Regions from separate parts of the Streptomyces sp. NPDC001231 genome, predicted to be linked through region 4. Evidence: riboswitches for the same ligand, from Rfam matches in the RefSeq annotation. Region 4 holds a riboswitch; each other region holds the start of a gene.
The links. Region 4 has a riboswitch for cyclic di-AMP ahead of ACFY3J_RS21470 (NlpC/P60 family protein). Riboswitches for the same ligand answer to the same signal wherever they lie in the genome.
Positions count from the first base shown of each region.

Region 1 (4,849 bases), on a different contig from region 4:
CGGGGTTGGTGACGAACAGGTCGTCGCCGACGAGCTGGACCTTGTCGCCGAGCTTGTCGGTGATGACCTTCCAGCCGGCCCAGTCGTCCTCGAACAGCGGGTCCTCGATGGAGACGAGCGGGTAGGCGGCCACCAGCTCCTCGTAGTACTCGGTCATCTCCGCCGCCGAGCGCTCCTTGCCCTCGAAGACGTACTTGCCGTCCTTGTAGAACTCGGAGGCGGCGACGTCGAGCGCGAGGGCGATCTGCTCGCCGGGGGCGTAGCCGGCTTCCTTGATCGCCTCGAGGATGAGGTCGAGGGCCTCGCGGTTGGAGCCGAGGTTCGGGGCGAAGCCGCCCTCGTCGCCGAGGCCGGTGGACAGGCCCTTGCCCTTCAGGACCTTCTTCAGCGTGTGGTAGACCTCGGTGCCCCAGCGCAGGGCCTCGGAGAAGGACTCCGCGCCGATCGGGGCGATCATGAACTCCTGGATGTCCACGTTGGAGTCGGCGTGCGAGCCGCCGTTCAGGATGTTCATCATCGGCACCGGCAGCAGGTGCGCGTTCGGACCGCCCAGGTAGCGGAAGAGGGGGAGGTCCGAGGCCTCGGAGGCGGCGTGGGCGACGGCGAGGGAGACGCCGAGGATGGCGTTGGCGCCCAGCGAGCCCTTGTTGTCGGTGGCGTCCAGGTCGAACATGGCCTGGTCGATCAGGCGCTGCTCGGTGGCGTCGTAACCGACGAGCTCCGGGCCGATCTGCTCGATCACGGCGAGGACGGCCTTCTCGACGCCCTTGCCCTGGTAGCGGTTGGGGTCGCCGTCACGGAGCTCGATGGCCTCGAAGGCACCGGTGGAGGCGCCGGAGGGGACGGCGGCACGACCGGTGCTGCCGTCGTCGAGGCCGACCTCGACCTCGACCGTGGGGTTGCCTCGGGAGTCCAGGATTTCCCGGGCTACGACGACGTCGATGGACGGCACGAGCATCTCCTTCTGGGATGTGACGCTGGAAGTGCGGGGCGTGAGCCTTGCGACTAGAGCCTAACCGTCCCGGGGCGGCGACCGGCCGACCGACCGCCTCGTGGACAGAGTGACGGTACCCTTTGTTCCTGCTCGGAACAAAGGGGAGGGGAAGGTTCGGGAACGGCCGGGCGTCCGGGAGACGAAAAACCCGCCCCGGCGCGTAGGGGGGAACGCGCCGGGGCGGGGGCCCATGAAGGGCGGCACGGGCCCTTACTTCAGGTGGAGCTGCTGGCCCGGGTAGATGAGGTCGGCGTTGTCGACGATGTCCTTGTTCAGCTCGAACAGCTTCTTCCAGCCGCCCTGGACGCCGTGCTCGGCGGCGATGGAGCTGAGGGTGTCGCCGGAGAGCACCTTGTACTCGCCGTCGCCCTTCTCGACCTTCTTGCCGGTGGGCGTGGTGACGGTCTTGCCCGGAGCGGGACGCGTCGCGGAGCGGCTGGCGGCCCGCTGCTCGGTCGAGCGGGTGGTGGTGCTCTTGGCGGAGCTGCCGCTCGACGACGAGGAGGAAGACGACGACGAAGACGAGGACGAGGACGAAGACGAGGACGAGGACGAGGGGGCGCTGCCGGTGTAGGCGGCGCCGGACAGGCCCTTGCCGCAGACCGGCCAGGCGCCCTTGCCCTGGCCCGCGAGGACCTTCTCGGCGACGGCTATCTGCTGCGACTTGGAGGCCAGGTCGGCGCGCGACGCGTAGGCGGTGCCGCCGTACCCGGCCCAGGTGGAGTTGGTGAACTGGAGGCCGCCGTAGAAGCCGTTGCCGGTGTTGATGGACCAGTTGCCGCCGGACTCGCACTGGGCGACCGCGTCCCACTCGGAGGCGGTGGCGGCGGAGGCGTTGCCGACCGCCATCAGCGGGGCGGCGACCGCGGCACCGGCGACACCGGCGAGCGCGATGACACGGGTGGTCCTGGACGTACGACGGTGCTTGGCCTTGCTGGAGAACAGCATGGATGGATCCCCTCACCGACGCCTGCGAGGTGAGCTGTCGGGTTCGGGCCGGTTGAGTTGCCCGGCCGTGCCTCGTACACGAGGCACGGCTCCACCCCTAGCCGCTCCGGTCAACTGCCCGGCGCGGCACTTACCTTGGGTCCCCCGCTCCTGCCCACGGCGCTTGACGCGACGACTGTTCCCGTGCGGCCGCTGGCAGGATTCGGCGTTGCGGCAGCCGGGGCTCGCGGTGACGAGCGGTCATGACCGTAGGCACGCGCTCCGCCGAATTCCAAAGACGATCAGGGCTTCTGAGACTCATCCCACACTTCCCCGAATGGGACATTCGGTGCGAAGCGTGACGTGAACTTCCGCTACTTTTGGGGCGTTTCGGTAGGGACATTCAGGGTCTGACCGGCAGAGATGTGATTCGGGTCGGACCCGATCGCCCCCCTGTTCGCCGCATACAGCGCGTCCCATCCACCCGGGACGTCAAGGGAGTCGGCGATGGACTCGAGCGAGTCGCCGGCGCGGACGGTGTAGGAGTCGGCGACGACGGCGCGCGCGGAGCCGCCGCGGGAGGCGTGACGGCCGGAGGAGGCGGCCGCGTGACTGTCGGCCGGATCCTCGACGGCACTGCCGCCGCGGTGCCGCCCACCGCCGAGCGCGCCGGTGTCGACCAGGGCCGAAGTGCCGCCGATCTGCCACGAGTTGTCCGTATCACCCGGCTGCGGCGTGATCGAGGGCGAGGCGTCGGGCGACTGGGACCCGCCTGCCGCGACATCGGAGGACGTGTCGGACTCGGCCGGCTTGCCCTTCTCGGCGGGCGAGGACGGCGAAGGGGAGGACGTGGTGGGGGACGCGGCCGGCGAGCCGGAGGAATCGGTCGAACCGGGGTCGACGTCCGACGATCCGGACGGGTCACTCGACGACTCCTGCGACGAGTCGGACAGGCCGAGGTCGTCCGTGACGGACTTTCCGGAGGAGTTGGAGGTTCCGGACGAATCACCCACGCCGGTGTCGACCTTCGCCGCCCCGGACTTCTTGCTGAGCCCGGAGAGCAGCCCGCACGTCGGCCAGGCACCGGGGCCCTTGTCGGCGAGCAGCTTCTCGGCCACGGCTATCTGCTGGGACCGGCTGGCCTGGTCGGCGCTCGAGGCGTAGTCGAGGCCGCCGTACTTCTCCCAGTCGTCCTGCGTCAACTGGAGGCCGCCGTAGTAGCCGTTGCCGGTGTCGGCGCTCCAGGCGCCGCCACTCTCGCACTTGGCCACCTTGTCCCACGCGTTGCCGTCGGCCGCGCTGGCGCCGCCGGCGCCGATCAGCGGGATGGCGATGGCGGATCCGGTCACTCCGGCTGCGACGAGGAGGGCCGGAGCCTGACGGGGCCGACGGTGACGACCGTTCCCGGAGAGCATACGGAGACCTTTCGTGCGACAGCGGTGACCCGCGTGGCGACCGCAGACTCGGCGCCACGCTGATGGGTGAAAGTATCGGCTGTCGATCGCTTGTCACAAGTTCATGCCGCACAGATCACGTGAAGATCACACCGTTGAACATTGTCGTCTTCGTGTCCGTCAGTGGGTAGGCGTGGTGCGGCGGCAGGCGCCTTTTCCTGCCTTGTCCGGCTTCCCCGCGACTTACCGACCGGGTGTGAACCGCACCGGCAGCGTCCGCAGTCCGCGCATGATGAGCCCGCCGCGCCAGCGCAAGTCGGCCGGATCCGTGCCCAGTTGCAGGTCCGGGAGCCGGGTGAGGAGGGTGGCCAGCGCGGTCTGGCCCTCCAGGCGGGCGAGCGGTGCGCCGAGGCAGTAGTGGATGCCGTGTCCGTAGCCGAGGTGTTGATTGTCACGCCGCCCGAGATCGAGGACGTCGGGGCCGGCGAACCGCTCAGGGTCCCGGTCGGCGGCGGCGAGGACGACGAGGACCGGCTCGCCTGCGGCGATGTCCTGCCCGCCGATGGTGAGCGGCCGGGTGGCGTAGCGCCAGGTGGCCAGCTCCACCGGCCCGTCGTAGCGCAGGAGTTCCTCCACTCCCGTCTCCAGCAGGCCGCCGTCCCCCTCGGCGAGGGACCGCTGGAGCCGGTCCCGCTGTTCGGGGTGGGTGAGCAGGGCGTAGGTGCCGTTGCCGATGAGGTTGACGGTGGTCTCGAAACCGGCGAACAGGAGGATGAAGGCCATGGCTGCGGCCTCGTTCTCGGTGAGGTGCTCGCCGTGGTCGGAGGCGCGGATGAGCGCGGAGATGAGGTCCTCGCCGGGGGCGGGCTCGGCCGGGAGCGCCTCGCGCTTGCGGTGGATGAGGTCCGCGAGATAGCCACGCATCTTCTTCACCGAGCGGGCGACCCCGCCGCGCGGGCCCTTGCCGTGGCGGATCATCATGCCCGCCCAGTCCCGGAAGTCGTCCTGGTCCTCGCGGGGGACGCCGAGCAAGTCGCAGATGGCGTAGATGGGCAGCGGGAAGGCGAACTCGTGAATGAGGTCGGCGGTGCCACGCTCGGCGAACCCGTCGATGAGTCCGTCGGCCAGTTCCTGCACACGTGGGGCGAACTCGGCGACGCGGCGCGGGGTGAACGCCTTGCTGACCAGCCGGCGCAGCCGGGTGTGGTCCGGCGGGTCGATGTTCAGCAGGTGGGTCATCAGCTCGGCCTTGCGCTCGCCGGGGATGCCGGTCCTGCCCTTGGCGTGCGCGGACTCGGCGTGGTGCGCCGGGTTCTTGGACAGCCGCTGGTCGGCCAGGGCCTGCCTGGCGTCCGCGTACCGGGTGACCAGCCAGGCCTCCACTCCGCTGGGCAGCCGGGTCCTGTGCACGGGGGCGTGCTCGCGGAGCCAGGCGTAGGCCGGGTAGGGGTTGCTCGCGAACTCCCAGGTGAACAGGGCGGGTGGCTGGTCGTGCATACGGTTGACCCTAGCGTCGGAGGTTCGGTGCGAGGGC
Region 1 is NZ_JBIAXS010000014.1:131,436-136,284, reverse strand. It holds gene eno (phosphopyruvate hydratase) at 1-958, opposite strand, end outside; gene ACFY3J_RS18980 (transglycosylase family protein) at 1,205-1,942, opposite strand; cyclic di-AMP (ydaO/yuaA leader) riboswitch at 1,947-2,114, opposite strand; gene ACFY3J_RS18975 (transglycosylase family protein) at 2,296-3,336, opposite strand; gene ACFY3J_RS18970 (cytochrome P450) at 3,559-4,812, opposite strand.
Region 1: another riboswitch for cyclic di-AMP. It lies ahead of ACFY3J_RS18980 (transglycosylase family protein); the one in region 4 lies ahead of ACFY3J_RS21470 (NlpC/P60 family protein).

Region 2 (4,849 bases), on a different contig from region 4:
ACCTTCTTCGTCCGCGTCATCATGTCGCCGTTCGCGCACCCGATGTTCACCGTGCTCACCGGCATCGGCTTCGGCATCGCCGCGATGTCCGGGAACATCCGCCTGCGCCGCCTGCTGCCGCCACCGGCCGGGCTGCTGCTCGCGATGGGCATGCACGCCCTGTGGAACGGCTCGGCGACCTTCGGCGAGTACGGCTTCTTCGCGGTGTACGCCGCCTTCATGGTGCCCGCGTTCGGGCTGCTGACCTGGCTGGTCGTCTGGACCCGGCAGCGCGAGCTGAGGACCGTGCGCGAGGAGCTGCCCGCGTACACCGCCGCCGGATGGCTGACTCCGGCCGAACCGTTCGCCCTGGCCTCCATGCGGGCGCGCAGACTGGCCCGCGACCACGCCCGGCGCCACCTCGGCAGGACGGCGGCGCGCACGGTCGCCCAGTACGAGGCGTACGCGACCTCGCTGGCGTTCCTCCGGCACCGCGGGCGCCTGGGGCGGGCTGGCGCCGACTTCGCCGTACGGGAGCGGGAGCTGCTGCACGAGCTGTGGCGCAGGCGGGAGGTGGCGCAGCCCGCGCTGGACCACGCGGCCAGGATGACGACGCCCATGGCCGCGCCCCCCTGGCCGGGGTACGGGGTGTACGGAGTGCACCCCCGGCCGCTGGGGTACGGGTCGTACGGACCGGCGGCGCCGTATCCCTCGTACAACCCGTACCGGACGCAGCCGTAGCGGCCGGGGACGGGAGTTACGCCGACGCCCGCGTCAGCTTCCCGAGCTCCTCCTCCGTCAGCCGCAGCTCCGCGACCCCGAGCAGTGCCGGGAGCTGTTCCACCGTCCGCGCCGAGGCGATCGGGGCGGTCACCGTCGGCTGCGCGGCGAGCCAGGCCAGGGCCACCGTGGCGACCTCGGCGTCATGGGCCCGGGCGACCTCGTCCAGGGCCGTGAGGACCTCGCGGCCGCGCTCGGTCTCGAGGTGCTTGGCCGCGCCCTGCGCCCGCGCGCTGTCCACCGTCGTACCGGGCCGGTACTTGCCGGTCAGGAAGCCGGAGGCGAGCGCGTAGTACGGAACGGCGGCCAGGCCGGACCGCTCGGCGACGTTCTCCAGCCCGCCCTCGTAGGTGTCGCGCGAGACCAGGTTGTAGTGCGGCTGGAGCACCACGTAGCGGGCCAGACCCTCGCGGTCGGAGAAGTCCAGGGACTCCTGGAGGCGCTCGGCGGAGATGTTGGAGGCGGCGATGTGCCGCACCTTGCCCGCCCTGACCAGCTCGTCGAGCGCGCCGATGATCTCCTCGACGGGGACTTCCGGCTGGTCGAAGTGCGTGTAGTACAGGTCGATGTGGTCCGTGCCCAGGCGCCTGAGGGAGGCGTCGGCCGCGGCCTTGATGTTCGCGGCGCTCAGACCCTGGTAGTCGGGGTGCTGGCTGACCTTGGTGGCGATGACGACGTCGGAGCGGTTGCCGCGCTCCTTGATCCACTTGCCGATGATCGTCTCGGACTCGCCGCCCTGGTTGCCCTCCACCCACGCGGAGTAGGAGTCGGCGGTGTCGACGAAGTTGCCTCCGGCGGCCGTGTAGGCGTCGAGGACGGCGAAGGACTGCTCCTGGTCGGCGGTCCAGCCGAAGACGTTGCCGCCGAGGGCGAGCGGGAAGACCTCGAGATCGGACGAACCCAGTTTGCGTAGAGAAGTCATGCCCAACATCAACAACCGCGCCGGAGCGACCCATTCCGGGCCGGGCCGCATCCGGCCGCAAAGGTTGCGCAAACCGCTCTCACAGGCTCGTCAGGGGTGAGACCGGTCCATGTCCGTCAGGGGGTGATGCCCTTGCCGCGCAGCCACGCCAGCGGGTCGATTCCGGTGGACTGGCCGCCCGGGTGGACCTCCAGGTGGAGGTGGGGCCCCGTGACGTTGCCCGTGGCGCCCACGCGGCCGATCACGTCGCCCGTGCTGACCTTCTGGCCGACGCTGACGCTGATCGACGACTGGTGGCAGTACCACAGCTCGGTGCCGTCCTCGAGGGTGAGGATCGTGCGGTAGCCGTAGGAGCCGGCCCAGCCGGCCTCGGTGATGGTGCCGGTGTGGATCGCCTTGAGCAGGGTGCCCGTGGGCGCGGCGAAGTCGAGGCCGGTGTGGTAGCCGGAGGACCACATGGAACCGGCCTGGCCGAAGGTGGAGGTGAGCGTGTACGAGGAGGTGGGCAGCGCGTACTGCCTGGCCAGCTCGGCCAGCCGGGCCTCCTCGGCCTTCCTCGCGGCCTCCTCGGCCTTCCGCTTGGCCTCCTCCTCCGCCTTCTTCTTCTCGGCGGCGGCCTTGGCCTCGGCCGTCTCCCGCGCCTTCGCCGCCTCCTCGGCGGCCTTCTTGGCGACGGCGGCCTCGGCATCAGCCTGGGCCTTGGCCTCGATCTGGACCTGCTGCTGCTCGGCCTGCGCCATGATCCGGTTGCGCAGCACCTCGCCGGCGTCCGAGGTGCCGTCCTCGGCCTCGGCGGTGGTCAGGCCGACGCCACTGAGCGCGGTCGACGAGCCCGCGGGGGCGGCGTCGGAGTCCTCGAACAGGGAGCCCACGGAGGGCAGGTCGGGCAGCGAGATGGACACCGGCGGCTTGCCGCTGTTGGCGCTCGCCATGCCGCCCGCGCCGACCGCGGCGATGACGCCGACACCGAGAACGGTGGAACTGCGGGCGAGTCCGCCGCCGCGCTGCTTGGCGACGCGGTGCCGACCGCGCACGGGACGGATGGACTCCGCGGTGGGGTTCCACTCCTCCCAGGGGCCCTCGTCGGCGCGGCGGCTGTCGTAGCCGAAGGTCTCTCCGTGCTGCCGGCTCGGCGCGAACGGGGCTTCCGGGACAGGCGGGTTGGACGCCACGAAGGCGCACTCCTTTCCTTCCGTCTCGCCTACCGGGTTAGCTGACGGGTTCGGAGCGGGAAGGTCTCCTACGCGCGTAAACAAGCCGTGAGTACACGGCGGTTACGCTCGATTCACCCCAAGTTGGTGGTTCCCCGGTTCCCTTGCGGGATTCGGCGTGCGTGCACGGAGCCGCCTCTTGTGACGGCTGGGACGACCGTGCTGCGTTATCGAACGTTAATAGACTCGGGGCTCGGATTCCAAGCCGTTCGGCTTGATCACTAAACCTTCCGGCGCGACCTTACGGTCCATGACCACCGAAAACCGGGCGAGTTGACTGCGCCTCAAGGAGAGACGCGTGCCCGTGAAACACTCAGGGCCGGAATCCATTGATCGGATTCCGGCCCTGAGCCTTCAGTAGCGGGGACAGGATTTGAACCTGCGACCTCTGGGTTATGAGCCCAGCGAGCTACCGAGCTGCTCCACCCCGCGTCGTTGTGACACCAGTATATGCCATCCGGAAGGCTGCTCGCACCCACCTCACCTTCCACCATTCGTCACACGGTTCCCGGCCGTGCGACGGGGCCCCGTTCAGCCGAGCAGATGGCGGTTCGGTTCCATGGCCCGCTCCTCGAACTCCGGCACCACGACGACGTCCGCGCCACCGGCCGCCAGCACCCCGGTCCCGTCGGCGCCCTCGACGAACGTGTCCGGCTCCCGCCACGCCGTCACCACCCGTCGCACCCCGGCGTCCAGAATCAGCCGGGCGCACGGACGCGGCCGGGAGGCGCGGCGGGCGCACGGCTCCAGGCTGCTGTACACCGTGGCGTCCGGCAGCCGCGGATCCGCCGGGTCGACCTTGGCCAGCGCCGCCTCCTCCGCGTGCACGACCGGGTCGCCGCCCTCCCGCGAGTACCCGCGGGCGAGTTCGGTCCCGTCGGCGGCGACCACCACGGCGCCCACGCTGAACGCGGTCCGGGACGGCGGGCACTGGGCCGCCAGTTCGCAGGCGAGCCGGAGCCAGTGCCGGTCCGCGGGCACGGCGCGGCCGGCGGTGCCGGGGGCGGTGGGCTCGTAGCGCACGAGGACGACGTCCTCGATGGTCCGCGTCTCCACCAGCCGCAGCCGCCCGCCCTGGTAGGTCCCGGGCCCGAACAGCCGGGGCGCGTCCGCGTCCCCCACGAACAGAGGGGCGAGCACGAGCTGCACCTCGTCCGCGAGCTGCTGCTGGAGCAGTTGTGTGTGGACGGTCCCGCCGCCCTCGACCATGAGCCGGCGCACCCCGCGTACGTCGTGCAGGTGCTCGAGCAGCCGGGGCCAGCCGAGTTCGGCGCCCAGCGGCACGACATCGGCGGCCAGGCCCGTACGCCGCAGCCGCAGCGCGCCCTCGTCGGTCGTGTAGAGGACCTTCTCGCCGCCGGTGTGCCAGAAGGGCGCCCCGGGGTCCAGCTCGCCGGAGGCGCTGACCGCGACCTTCAGCGGGTACTCCGGCTTCCCGGCGGCGCGGCGGGCGGCCCGCCGCGCCGGAGAGTTCACCAGCAGCCGCGGGTTGTCGGCCCGCAGGGTGCCGGCCCCGATCAAGATCGCGTCGGCCGACGCCCGCACCTCGTCGACCCGGTCGAAGTCGGCGGGGCTGGAGAGCAGCAGGCGCTCGGGACCGGTGTCGTCCAGGTAGCCGTCGAGCGAGACGGCGGCGGACAGCAGGACGTACGGGTGGGGCATCGACGCCCTCTCTCTCGGCGGCGGACTGGCTCCAGTGTGACCGACCCCGCCGATCGCGGGCGGGGCCCCACCGTGGCGGAGCCGCGCACGCGAAGCGGGTGGGCCGCCGCCGGTCGGTGAGGGTCAGTGACCGAGGTGGATGCGGAACCGGAGGCGGCAGATGACGGCATCGGTGTGGCGGCGGATGGCGCGGTCCAGGACGGCACCACGCTGGTTCTGCAGAAGCCGCTGCCAGGGCCTGGGCAGGTGCATCTCCGGGATGAGGACCACGATCCGGTCCTGCCGCTCCTGGGCG
Region 2 is NZ_JBIAXS010000050.1:16,151-20,999, forward strand. It holds gene ACFY3J_RS36985 (PrsW family intramembrane metalloprotease) at 1-720, shown strand, start outside; gene ACFY3J_RS36990 (aldo/keto reductase) at 737-1,681, opposite strand; gene ACFY3J_RS36995 (M23 family metallopeptidase) at 1,798-2,853, opposite strand; cyclic di-AMP (ydaO/yuaA leader) riboswitch at 2,865-3,021, opposite strand; tRNA gene ACFY3J_RS37000 (tRNA-Met) at 3,251-3,324, opposite strand; gene ACFY3J_RS37005 (dihydrofolate reductase family protein) at 3,424-4,554, opposite strand; gene ACFY3J_RS37010 (hypothetical protein) at 4,678-4,849, opposite strand, start outside.
Region 2: another riboswitch for cyclic di-AMP. It lies ahead of ACFY3J_RS36995 (M23 family metallopeptidase); the one in region 4 lies ahead of ACFY3J_RS21470 (NlpC/P60 family protein).

Region 3 (4,849 bases), on a different contig from region 4:
ACGGCGACGCGGCTCCGCTGGCGGAGTTCGCCGCGGCCTGCCGGGAGCACGGCGCCGGTCTCGTCGTCGACGACGCCCACGGGCTGGGCGTCCTGGGCGCCGGCGGCCGCGGCGCCGCGCACGCGGCCGGGCTGGCGGGCGCCGACGACGTGGTCGTCACGGCCACGCTGTCGAAGTCGCTCGGCAGCCAGGGCGGAGTCGTCCTCGGGCCCGCGCGGGTGATCGACCACCTGGTCAACGCGGCCCGGACGTTCATCTTCGACACCGGTCTCGCGCCCGCGGCCGCGGGGGCCGCCCTCGCGGCGCTGCGACTGCTGCGCCGCGAGCCGGATCGGGCGGCACGCGCGCGTGCGGTGGCGGCCGAACTCCACGCACGCCTGACCGCCGCGGGCCTGGAGGCGGTACGTCCGGACGCCGCGGTGGTCTCGGTGCGCGCGCCGTCCCCGGAGCGGGCCGTGCGATGGGCGGCCGACTGCCGGGCGGCCGGGCTGGCCGTGGGCTGTTTCCGTCCTCCTTCCGTGCCCGACGGCATCTCACGACTGAGGCTGACCGCCCGCGCGGACCTCTCCGGGGCGCAGATCGAACGTGCTGTACGGGTGATCGGTGGAACACGACCATGAGTCGGCGTGACACGGCCGGGCGCCACTGGCTGTGGATATGACCGGATTGCCCGTCAGGTGCGGTGTGTCGCGGCCGTGAAGACCGCCCAGCTCGCGGGGGAGAAGAGCAGCGCGGGCCCGGCCGGGGCCTTGGAGTCGCGCACGGCGAGCAGCCCGGCCCACGGTCCCGTGGTGGGCCGGCTCGTCTCGACGCAGTTGTTGGCTCCCGTGCTGTAGCTGCTGCGCAGCCAGCGCACGCCGTGCAGATCGGTACTGGAAGGTACGTGCCGAGGCGGAGTGGACATGGGGCCTCCTTACGCGGTACGCGGTTGTGCGACGTCAGGGGGTCTGGCGTATCCCGGCGATGAAGTCCAACGAGTCCTCGGGCGAGAGGGCGTGGATCCGCAGGGTGTCGAAGGCCTCGGCGTAGGCCTCTAGGTCTTCTTTCCGCTCGAGGTGGAGGCTACTCGTCAAGTGGTCGAGAACCACCACGTTCAGATCAGAAGCGTTCGAAAATGAGAAGATAACGAAAGGGCCGGTGATGCCGATGTGCGCGCCGGCGGCGAACGGCAACACCTGGAGTCGTACTTGGGGCAGCCGGGCCGCCTCCGTCAGCCGCTCCAGCTGCCGCCTCATGACCTCGGGCCCGCCCACCTCCCGGCGCAGCACCGCCTCGTCCAGCACCGCGTCCAGCGCCAGCGGCGGCCGCGAGCGCAGCACGTCCTGGCGGGCCAGCCGCACCTCCACCAGCGCGTCCAGCCGGTCCTCGTCGAGCCCGTCCACGGCGGCCCGGGTGACCGCGCGGGCGTACTCGGGCGTCTGGAGCAGTCCGGGGACGACCGAGGTCTCCAGGGTGCGCATCCCGCTCGCCTGCGACTCCAGGCTGATGAAGTCCCGGTAGGTCGGCGGCAGCACTCCGCGATAGGCGTGCCACCAGTGGTGCCGGTCGCCGCCGTCGTCCAGCCCCGCGAGCACCAGGAGCAACTCGCGCAGCTGGGCGTCGTGGACCGCGTACGCGTCCAGGAGCGAGCGCACGTCGGCCGGTTTCACCCCGCTGGTGCCGGTCTCGATCCGGCTGACCTTCGACTGGTGCCAGCCGACCAGGCGGGCCGCCTCACCGCTGGTGAGACCCGCGCCGGTGCGCAACGCGCGCAGTTCGGCGCCCAGCTTCCGGCGGCGCACCTCGGGACCGTGCTGCATGGGCTACTCCCTCGCTCCCTCTGAACGCTCCATGCGACCCGCTGCGGATACGGTCTGTCGTCGCAGAGTTCACCGCATCGAGCGACAGATATATGCATATCTCGGTGGATCGCCACCGAGACCGGAGAGGTGATGGCAGTCTGACGGCGAAGCACCAGTGCGGGACCGTACTCGAATCATCCGCCAAGTGTCGGACTCCGGCCCCGTGGGAAAGGGACGACGTCGCCATGGCAGACCATCTGGAAGCATCCGTCACTCTGCCGAGCGATCCCGCCTCGGTCTGCGCGGCCCGTGCCTATGTGGCCGGCACGCTCGCGGAGTGGGGCCTGCCGCCGACCACGGACACCGCCGAGACGGTCCGGCTCATCGTGTCCGAACTCGCCACCAACGCCGTACAGCACACTTTGGGGCAGTCACCCACCTTCACGGTGGACCTCGTCCTCGTGCGTGACGAACGACTGCGTATCGGGGTCACCGACAGCCACCCCCGGTTCCCGAAACGCCTGCCGGCCGCCGTCCAGCAGGACAACGGCCGGGGCATGGTGATCATCCGGTGGCTCACCGCCGAGTGCGGTGGCAGACTGACCGTGAGGCCGACCCGGGAGGGCGGCAAGACGGTCTGCATCGAACTGCCGTGGACGGTTCCCGCCCGACCGGTGACGGCCGCGGGTCAGGAACCGTAGGAACGTGCGGTGACGACGTCGAAGCTCCGTCACCGCACGGCACCGCACTGCGGCCGGGTCAGCTCACCCGGCCGTACCAGACGCTCTTCGTCCAGATCTTCTGGAGCTTCACCACGTCCCCGGTCTTCGGGGCGTGCCAGATCTTGCCCTTGCCGGCGTAGATGCCCACGTGGTAGACGTTCGAGCCCGAGTGGAAGAACACCAGGTCCCCGGCTCGGCGACTGCCCGCGGAGATGTGCCGACTCTTGTTGTACTGCTGTGCGGCCGTGCGGGGCAGCTTCTTGCCCGCCCTCTTGAACGAGTACAGCGTGAGCCCGGAGCAGTCGAACCTCCGCGGCCCCGTGGCGCCCCACTGGTAGGGCGACCCCTGCTTGGACGCTGCGATCCGCAGCGCCGTGTTCGCGGTCGTCACGGCCGAGGCCTCGGAGGCCACACCCGGGACCACGATCGAGCCGCCCACGGCGGCCAGGGTCAGGGCCGAGGCCGTGCCGGCCCGGGCCATCAGCGACGGGACACGATTGAGCGCAGTCATGCGCAACCCTTCGTCAGCCGCCTGTGAAGGATGACCTGTCGGATTCGGGCTGGCGAAGTTGCCCGGCCGCGTTGCCGCGGCTTCACCCCAAGGGCTGCTCGGACCGGCCATGGCGTGACCGTTCCGGCGACCCGTCGTGCTTGGGTCCTCCACTCCTGCCGATCCACTCCTGTCGACCGGTCATCCGGGCGGCGGCAGGACTCGGCGTCCGCCCGGACCGCCCCGCCGTTGTGGCGGGGGCTTGTCGTCAGACAGGGATCTTCACCTACGGATGTCCGAAAATCCCAACGCAACCGCGTGTTTGTGTTGTTACTCACCACGCGCCCGTTCGGGTGGACACCCTCGCGATCGAACGTCTTCCCCCTCCCGCGACGACCCCCGGACCAGCAGCGGAACACCTCATTCCGCCATCCGGGGAGGCGCGTTGCGCAACTGCGGCGGTCCCGAAAAGGGAGCTGAACCTACACCGAAAGGCGGTCGGTCATTAGGGGCGATTTCACCCCGTGTCCAGACAGATGGGCCACATTGCCCGCCGAGACCGCGGCTGGGGATGACGTCAACTTCCGCAGTCGGGGGGCAGGGTGACGCGGGCCGTGCGCCGCTCGCCGTCCAGCACCCGCAGGGCCCGGACCGGAGTGTCCGCGTGCAGCTCGGTCTCGCCCCGCCGGTGCGTCAGCGCCAGGGTGTCGCGCAACTCCGCCGCCCTGCCGACGAGCGCCCGGGCGGCCCTCAGGGCCCGGTAGGTGTCTCCGGGTCGTCCCGGGTTGACGCGGCCCAGCAGGCGGCCGCCTCCAGGTAACGGTTGATCGGCTCCGCCTCGGCGCGGGTCGGCGCCGGCAAGGGCGGCAGCTCGGGTGGTGGCATCGGCGGCTCACCCCGCGTCCGGCGCGGTGCGCGTGGCCCCGCGGTTCGGGACGATTCGGTCAATCAGTCCATAGTTCAGGGCTTCTTGTGCGTCCAGCACCTGCTCCCGCTCCAGGTCGGTCCGCACCTGCCGCGCGGACCGCCCGGTGCTCCGCGCGGGCAGCTCCTCCAGGCGGGCGCGCACCCGCGTCAGCTCGTCCGCCTGGATCGCCAGGTCGGACGCCTTGCCCTCGACCGGCTCGGGCAGCGACGGCTGCCGCAGGACCACGCGGGCGCCGGGCAGCGCGTACCGCTTGCCCGGGGTGCCCGCGGCCGGCAGCACCGCCGCGGACGCGACGGCCTGGCCCAGGCGGATCGTCTCCACGTCGCAGCACACGTACCGCATCGTGTCGTGGACGGCCGTCGTCGCGCCGAACGAGCCGCCGGGGGAGTTGATGCAGAGCGAGATGTCCCGGTCGGGCGTCCAGTGCTCCAGGTGGAGGAACTGTGCGATCACGTCGTTCGCCGCGGTGTCGTCGATCGGTGTGCCGAGGAGGACGATCCGCTCCTCGAGCAGTTTCGCGTACGGATCCAGGGATCGCCGGCCGGCGCTGGTGATCTCGGTGAACTCGGGCAGGACGCAGCGGGCGGACGGTCGCGTCATGGCACACCCCTCGATGCGGCGGCGCCGGCTCCGGTCGGAGCGGTCTCTGTGAAAAATGTACAGGACGTACGTAAGTCGCGGAGGGCTCTCCCGTGCCGGGCGCGGAAACGGTCCCGGGTCGTGCACGGCGTCCTGCGGGGTGAAGCTGGAAGCACGGGCGCTCGACGACCCAGGGGACTGGCCATGGTGTTCTTCGCGATGTCCGAGCGGCGCCCTCTCCCGCCGCTCTCCGCCGCAGATCTGGTGCTGGAGCACGAGCGGCTCCACCAGGAGATCGATCAGCTCCAGCGGGCCCTGACCTCGCATGCCGTCATCGATCAGGCGATCG
Region 3 is NZ_JBIAXS010000010.1:123,860-128,708, reverse strand. It holds gene ACFY3J_RS14710 (8-amino-7-oxononanoate synthase) at 1-620, shown strand, start outside; gene ACFY3J_RS14705 (DUF397 domain-containing protein) at 674-904, opposite strand; gene ACFY3J_RS14700 (helix-turn-helix domain-containing protein) at 939-1,799, opposite strand; gene ACFY3J_RS14695 (ATP-binding protein) at 2,027-2,482, shown strand; gene ACFY3J_RS14690 (C40 family peptidase) at 2,541-3,014, opposite strand; cyclic di-AMP (ydaO/yuaA leader) riboswitch at 3,018-3,231, opposite strand; partial or broken gene ACFY3J_RS14685 (hypothetical protein) at 3,571-3,878, opposite strand; gene ACFY3J_RS14680 (ATP-dependent Clp protease proteolytic subunit) at 3,886-4,521, opposite strand; gene ACFY3J_RS14675 (ANTAR domain-containing protein) at 4,705-4,849, shown strand, end outside.
Region 3: another riboswitch for cyclic di-AMP. It lies ahead of ACFY3J_RS14690 (C40 family peptidase); the one in region 4 lies ahead of ACFY3J_RS21470 (NlpC/P60 family protein).

Region 4 (4,849 bases):
CGGCCTCGTCGGTGGCCTCGGTGGTGATGATGGTGCACGTGGTCAGCCAGGCGGCGGGGTCGTCGTCCCGCGCCACGTGCGGGTCGCGCCAGTACGCGTACAGGCCGGCGAGCGCCATCAGCGCGCCGTCCTCGGGGCTGATGTAGTACGGCTGCTTGCGGGTCCTGCCGGTGTCGGCGGACTTGATCTGCTGCCATTCGTAGAAGCCGTCGGCGGGCAGCAGGCAGCGGTGCCGCACGAAGGCGCGGCGGAAGGCCGGCTTCTCGTGCACGGTCTCCACCCGGGCGTTGATCATCCGGGCGCCGGCCTTCACGTCCTTCGCCCAGGACGGGACCAGCCCCCAGCGCAGCGGCCGCAGCTCCCTGCGTACGGCGGCCGCGGTGCGGTCCTCGCGCGGGGCGCGTTCGAGAACGGCCCACACCTCGTCGGTCGGGGCGACGTTCCAGCTCGGCGCCAGCACCTCCGCCGGGCGCCACTCGGTGACCCGGAAGTGCCGGACCAGGTCCTCCGGACCGCGGGCGGAGACGTAGCGACCGCACATGGGGCCAGGGTGCCACGGCGGCACGGCCGCGGTCGGGAGCGCCTCACGGGGCGGGGAGGCGGTGGGGGCTCTCCCGCCTGATGGGGGCTGACTGGTGGGGGCTGACGGGGACTGGTGGGAACTGACGGGGTCTGGCGGGGTCTGGCGGGACCTGGTGGGGACGGGCGGGACTGGCCGGGACGGGCGGGACTGGCCGGGACGGGCGGGACTGGCCGGGACGGGCGGGACTGGTGGGGCTCACGCCTCCGGTGCCGGCAGGGTCACCTCGAAGCGGCAGCCGCCAGGGATGTTGCGTACGGCGGCCCGGCCCTGGTGGGCCTCGACGATGCCGCGGACGATGGCCAGGCCCAGGCCCGCTCCCGCGGGGGGTGTGCGGGCGTGGGTGCCGCGCCAGCCGGTGTCGAAGACGCGCGGAAGGTCCTCCTCGGGGATGCCGCCGCAGCCGTCCGTGACGGAGAGGACGACCCCGCCGGGGGAACGTGCGGCGGCGACCGCGACCGTGCCGTCGGCGGGGGTGCGGCGGATCGCGTTCACCAGCAGGTTGCCCAGCACGCGACTCATCTCCTTGCCGTCCACCTCGACCGGCACCGGCTCGACGTGGTCGGCCACGAGGTGGACGCCGAGTTCCCTCGCCAGCGGGTCCGCCCCGGCGAGCGCGTCGCCGACCAGGTCGTACACGGAGATCCGGGAGCGGGTGAGGGCCAGGGAGCCGGCGTGTATGCGGGACAGCTCGAACAGGTCGCCCACCATGTCGTTGAGGCGCTCCACCTCGGTGCGGATCTGCCGGAGGTAGCGGTCCGGATCGGCGGCCACCCCGTCCTCCAGCGCCTCGGACATGGCGCGCAGTCCGGCGAGTGGGGTGCGCAGGTCGTGGGAGATCCAGGCGACGAGCTCCCGGCGGGAGGACTCCAGGGCACGCTCACGCTCCCGGGCCTCGGCGAGCCGGGCACTGGTGGCCGCCAACTCGCGGCTCAGCGACTCAAGTTCGGCGGTCGCCGGACGGTGGGGCGCGGCGAAGTCGCCGTGGTCGCCGAGCGAGCGGGCCGCGCGGGCGAGCTCGCGGCTGCGGGCCACGACCCAGCGGCCCAGGAGCAGCGCGGTGGCCAGGGACACCACCGCCGCCATCGCCACGACGGTGGTGACGACGGACAGGTCGTGTGCGGACAGGAACATCGCCTGGGCCACGGCCAGGGTGCCCGTCAGCATCGCGCCCACCGCCACGGCGGCGACCACGGCGAGCGAGGCCGTCAGCGAACGCCGCCGGATCAGCCGCAGCGCACCCGCGCCGACCAGACCCGCCACTGCGGCGCCGAGGAAGGCGTAGAAGGCGATGAACAGGTTGTCCCGCACTGTCAACTCCCGTCGTGCCCGGTGGGGTCGAACCGGTAGCCCACGCCCCACACGGTCTGGATGAGGCGGGGACGGGCCGGGTCGGCCTCGACCTTGCCGCGCAGCCGCCGGACGTGGACGGTGACCGTGGAGAGGTCACCGAAGTCCCATCCCCACACCTCGCGCATCAGGTCCTCGCGGCTGAACACCCGGCCGGGGTGGCGCAGGAAGAAGGAGAGCAGGTCGAACTCGCGGAGGGTGAGCGCGAGTTCGGCGCCGTCCCTGGTGGCGCGGCGGCCGGCCGGGTCCACGGCGAGTCCGGCCGCGGCGAGCGGCCGCGGCGCGGTGGCGGGCCGGGTGCGGCGCAGCACCGACTCCACCCGCAGGACGAGCTCGCGGGGGCTGAACGGCTTGGTGACGTAGTCGTCGGCGCCGACCTCCAGACCCAGGATGCGGTCGTCCTCGTCGCCGCGGGCGGTGAGCATGATGACCGGCACCGGGCCGCGCCCGCGCATCCGGCGGCACACCTCCAGTCCGTCCATGCCCGGCAGCATCAGGTCGAGCACGACCAGGTCCGGCCAGTGCGCGGCGGCCCGGGCGAGCGCGGTCGGCCCGTCCGCGGCACGGTCGACGACATGGCCCGCGCGGTCCAGGTAGCCGGAGACGATCTCGGCGACCGTGGCATCGTCCTCGACGACCAGTACCCGCGCCGCCCCGGTCGGCCGCCGCTCGCCGGACCCGGCACCCGTGGACTCGTAAGACTCCTGCATGCCTCCAGCGTGGCACCACCCCCACGCTCACGCCGCCCCCGAGCGCTCCCCGCCCTCGGACGTCCGCATTCCGTAAGGAAGCCGGGCCGGACGAGCGTGAGGCACCTCACGGGAAGGTCACGAATACGTATCGGACATTCCACGCTTCATTCTTCACACCAGGCACACATGTTCGCTAAGTTGACGACCAGGCCGCACGATTGCCTCCGGCGAGTCGCGTCGGATCGTGCGACCTCCGCCGAGTCCGGTACGCCCCCACAGCAGCCGGAGCCGGGGAACCGACCAACCTCGGGGTGAAGCGGCTCAACTGTCCCTCCGGACAAGGGCCGTAGGGCACGCCTTCCACAGAACGTCCGCCCGATGCCGAGAGCAGAACCGGTAGGCGGCCCATGGGAGGAGTGCGTCTTCCTTGACGCGGGAACGACCGAGCGACGACAGGCCCAGCCGCGCCGAGGTCCAGCAGCGGATCAGCAGCCTCTACGACCAGGCGGAGAACGCCACGGGGAATTTCAACGCCACGCGCGCGATGAGCAAGAGCGCACGTACGCGGCGCGGTTCGGCTGCCTTGGGCGGTTCCGGGGGATCCGATCCGGCGATCGATCGGGTGGCCAGGAAGTGGTTCGACGTGGGGCGTGCCCAGTTGGGTCCGACCATGCCCGCGGTCCTGCCGCCGGACCGTATGCCCAACTCGGCCAACTCCCCTTCCGTCGCGCCGAGTAGGCGTCCGGCGGAGGTCCGCGAGGGACTGGGCCTCGAGGCGGGCAGGGCGCCTCGGCCGGAGCTGACCGCGGGCCCGGCGGGCCCGGTGCCCGAACTGCCGGCGGCGGTACGGGACACCACTCCCCCACCGGAATTGCCCGCCGCACCCACCGCCACCGTGGCCGCCTCCCCCGTGGCGGAACTGACCGCCCGCTCCATGGTGCCGCCTGCCACCGGAACGGCGGGACCGGTGCCCACAGGCACCATGGAAGTACTCCCCAACAGGACCATGCAGCCGCCGCCCACCGGCACCATGGGAGTACTCCCCGTCGGCATCATGCAACCGCCACCCACCGGCGCAATCGACTCGCTGCCGAACGGGACCACAGGGATACTCCCGACGGGAACCATGGAAGCGCCGACCACCGGCACCATGGGAGTACTCCCCGCCGGCATCATGCAACCGCCACCCCCCGGCAACATGCAGGCGCCGACCACCGGCACCATGGAAGCCCTCCCCAACAGCACCATGCAGCCGCCGCCCACGGGGACCATGGGGACCCTCCCCGCCGACATCATGCAGCCGCCGCCCACCGGCACCATGGGAGTACTCCCCGTCGGCATCATGCAACCGCCACCCACCGGCACCATGCAGCCGCCGCCCACCGGCACCATGGAGGCGCTCTCCGCCGGGACCCTTGAGGCGTCGGCCACCGGGGCCATGGAGGTGCTCAGCACCGGAAGTCCGGGCACCGCGACCCCGCCCGCGGGCCCCGTCGCGGGGTTTGCGGGCGTGGCCGAGGCGGGTCGTGAGGTGGTCGGCGGGGCGGGTGTCTCGGTCGCGCGCCACCGGCAGGGCGCGGTGCGGCGGCCCGCCAAGGAGCGGATGCGGAACAAGCTCGCCCTGGCCGGCGAAATGCTGTCCAGGCACGCCGCGCAGCAGAGCGCGCCGCCGCCCGCCGCCGTCGGGGCGCGCCCGGCCGAGGAGCCCCGGCCCGCGCCTCAGCCGGAGGCGGCGCAGTGGCAGCAGCACGCCACCGGACTGTTCGACACGACCCCGCCGCTGGACGGCAACTCGCTCTTCGACGCCAGCCAGGCCGGCGGCCCGGGAGCGGCGGGCGAGCCGGGGGCCGCCACCGGCCCCGACCCCGCCACCGGCCCAGGCGTCGGCGTCGGCGTCGGCGACAGCCCGTTCTCGGCCTACGAGCGGAAGGCCGCCAAGGCGCTGGCCTTCGCCCGCGCCCAGATCGGCAAGCCGTGCGTGTGGGGGGCCACCGGCCCGGGCTCCTACGACTGCTCGAGTCTCACCCAGGCCGCCTGGCGGGCCGCCGGGGTGGCGCTGCCCCGTACCACCCACGAACAAGTCGGCTCCGGCGCGGCGATCCAGCTCGCCGAACTGGAGCCGGGGGACCTGATCTTCTTCTACGGCGAGGTCAGCCACGTGGGCCTGTACGCGGGCAACGGCACCATGGTCCACGCCCCGAGTCCGGGCGCGTCGATACGCGAGGAG
Region 4 is NZ_JBIAXS010000017.1:60,690-65,538, reverse strand. It holds gene ACFY3J_RS21485 (SOS response-associated peptidase) at 1-541, opposite strand, end outside; gene ACFY3J_RS21480 (sensor histidine kinase) at 779-1,891, opposite strand; gene ACFY3J_RS21475 (response regulator transcription factor) at 1,894-2,640, opposite strand; cyclic di-AMP (ydaO/yuaA leader) riboswitch at 2,867-3,041, shown strand; gene ACFY3J_RS21470 (NlpC/P60 family protein) at 3,050-4,849, shown strand, end outside.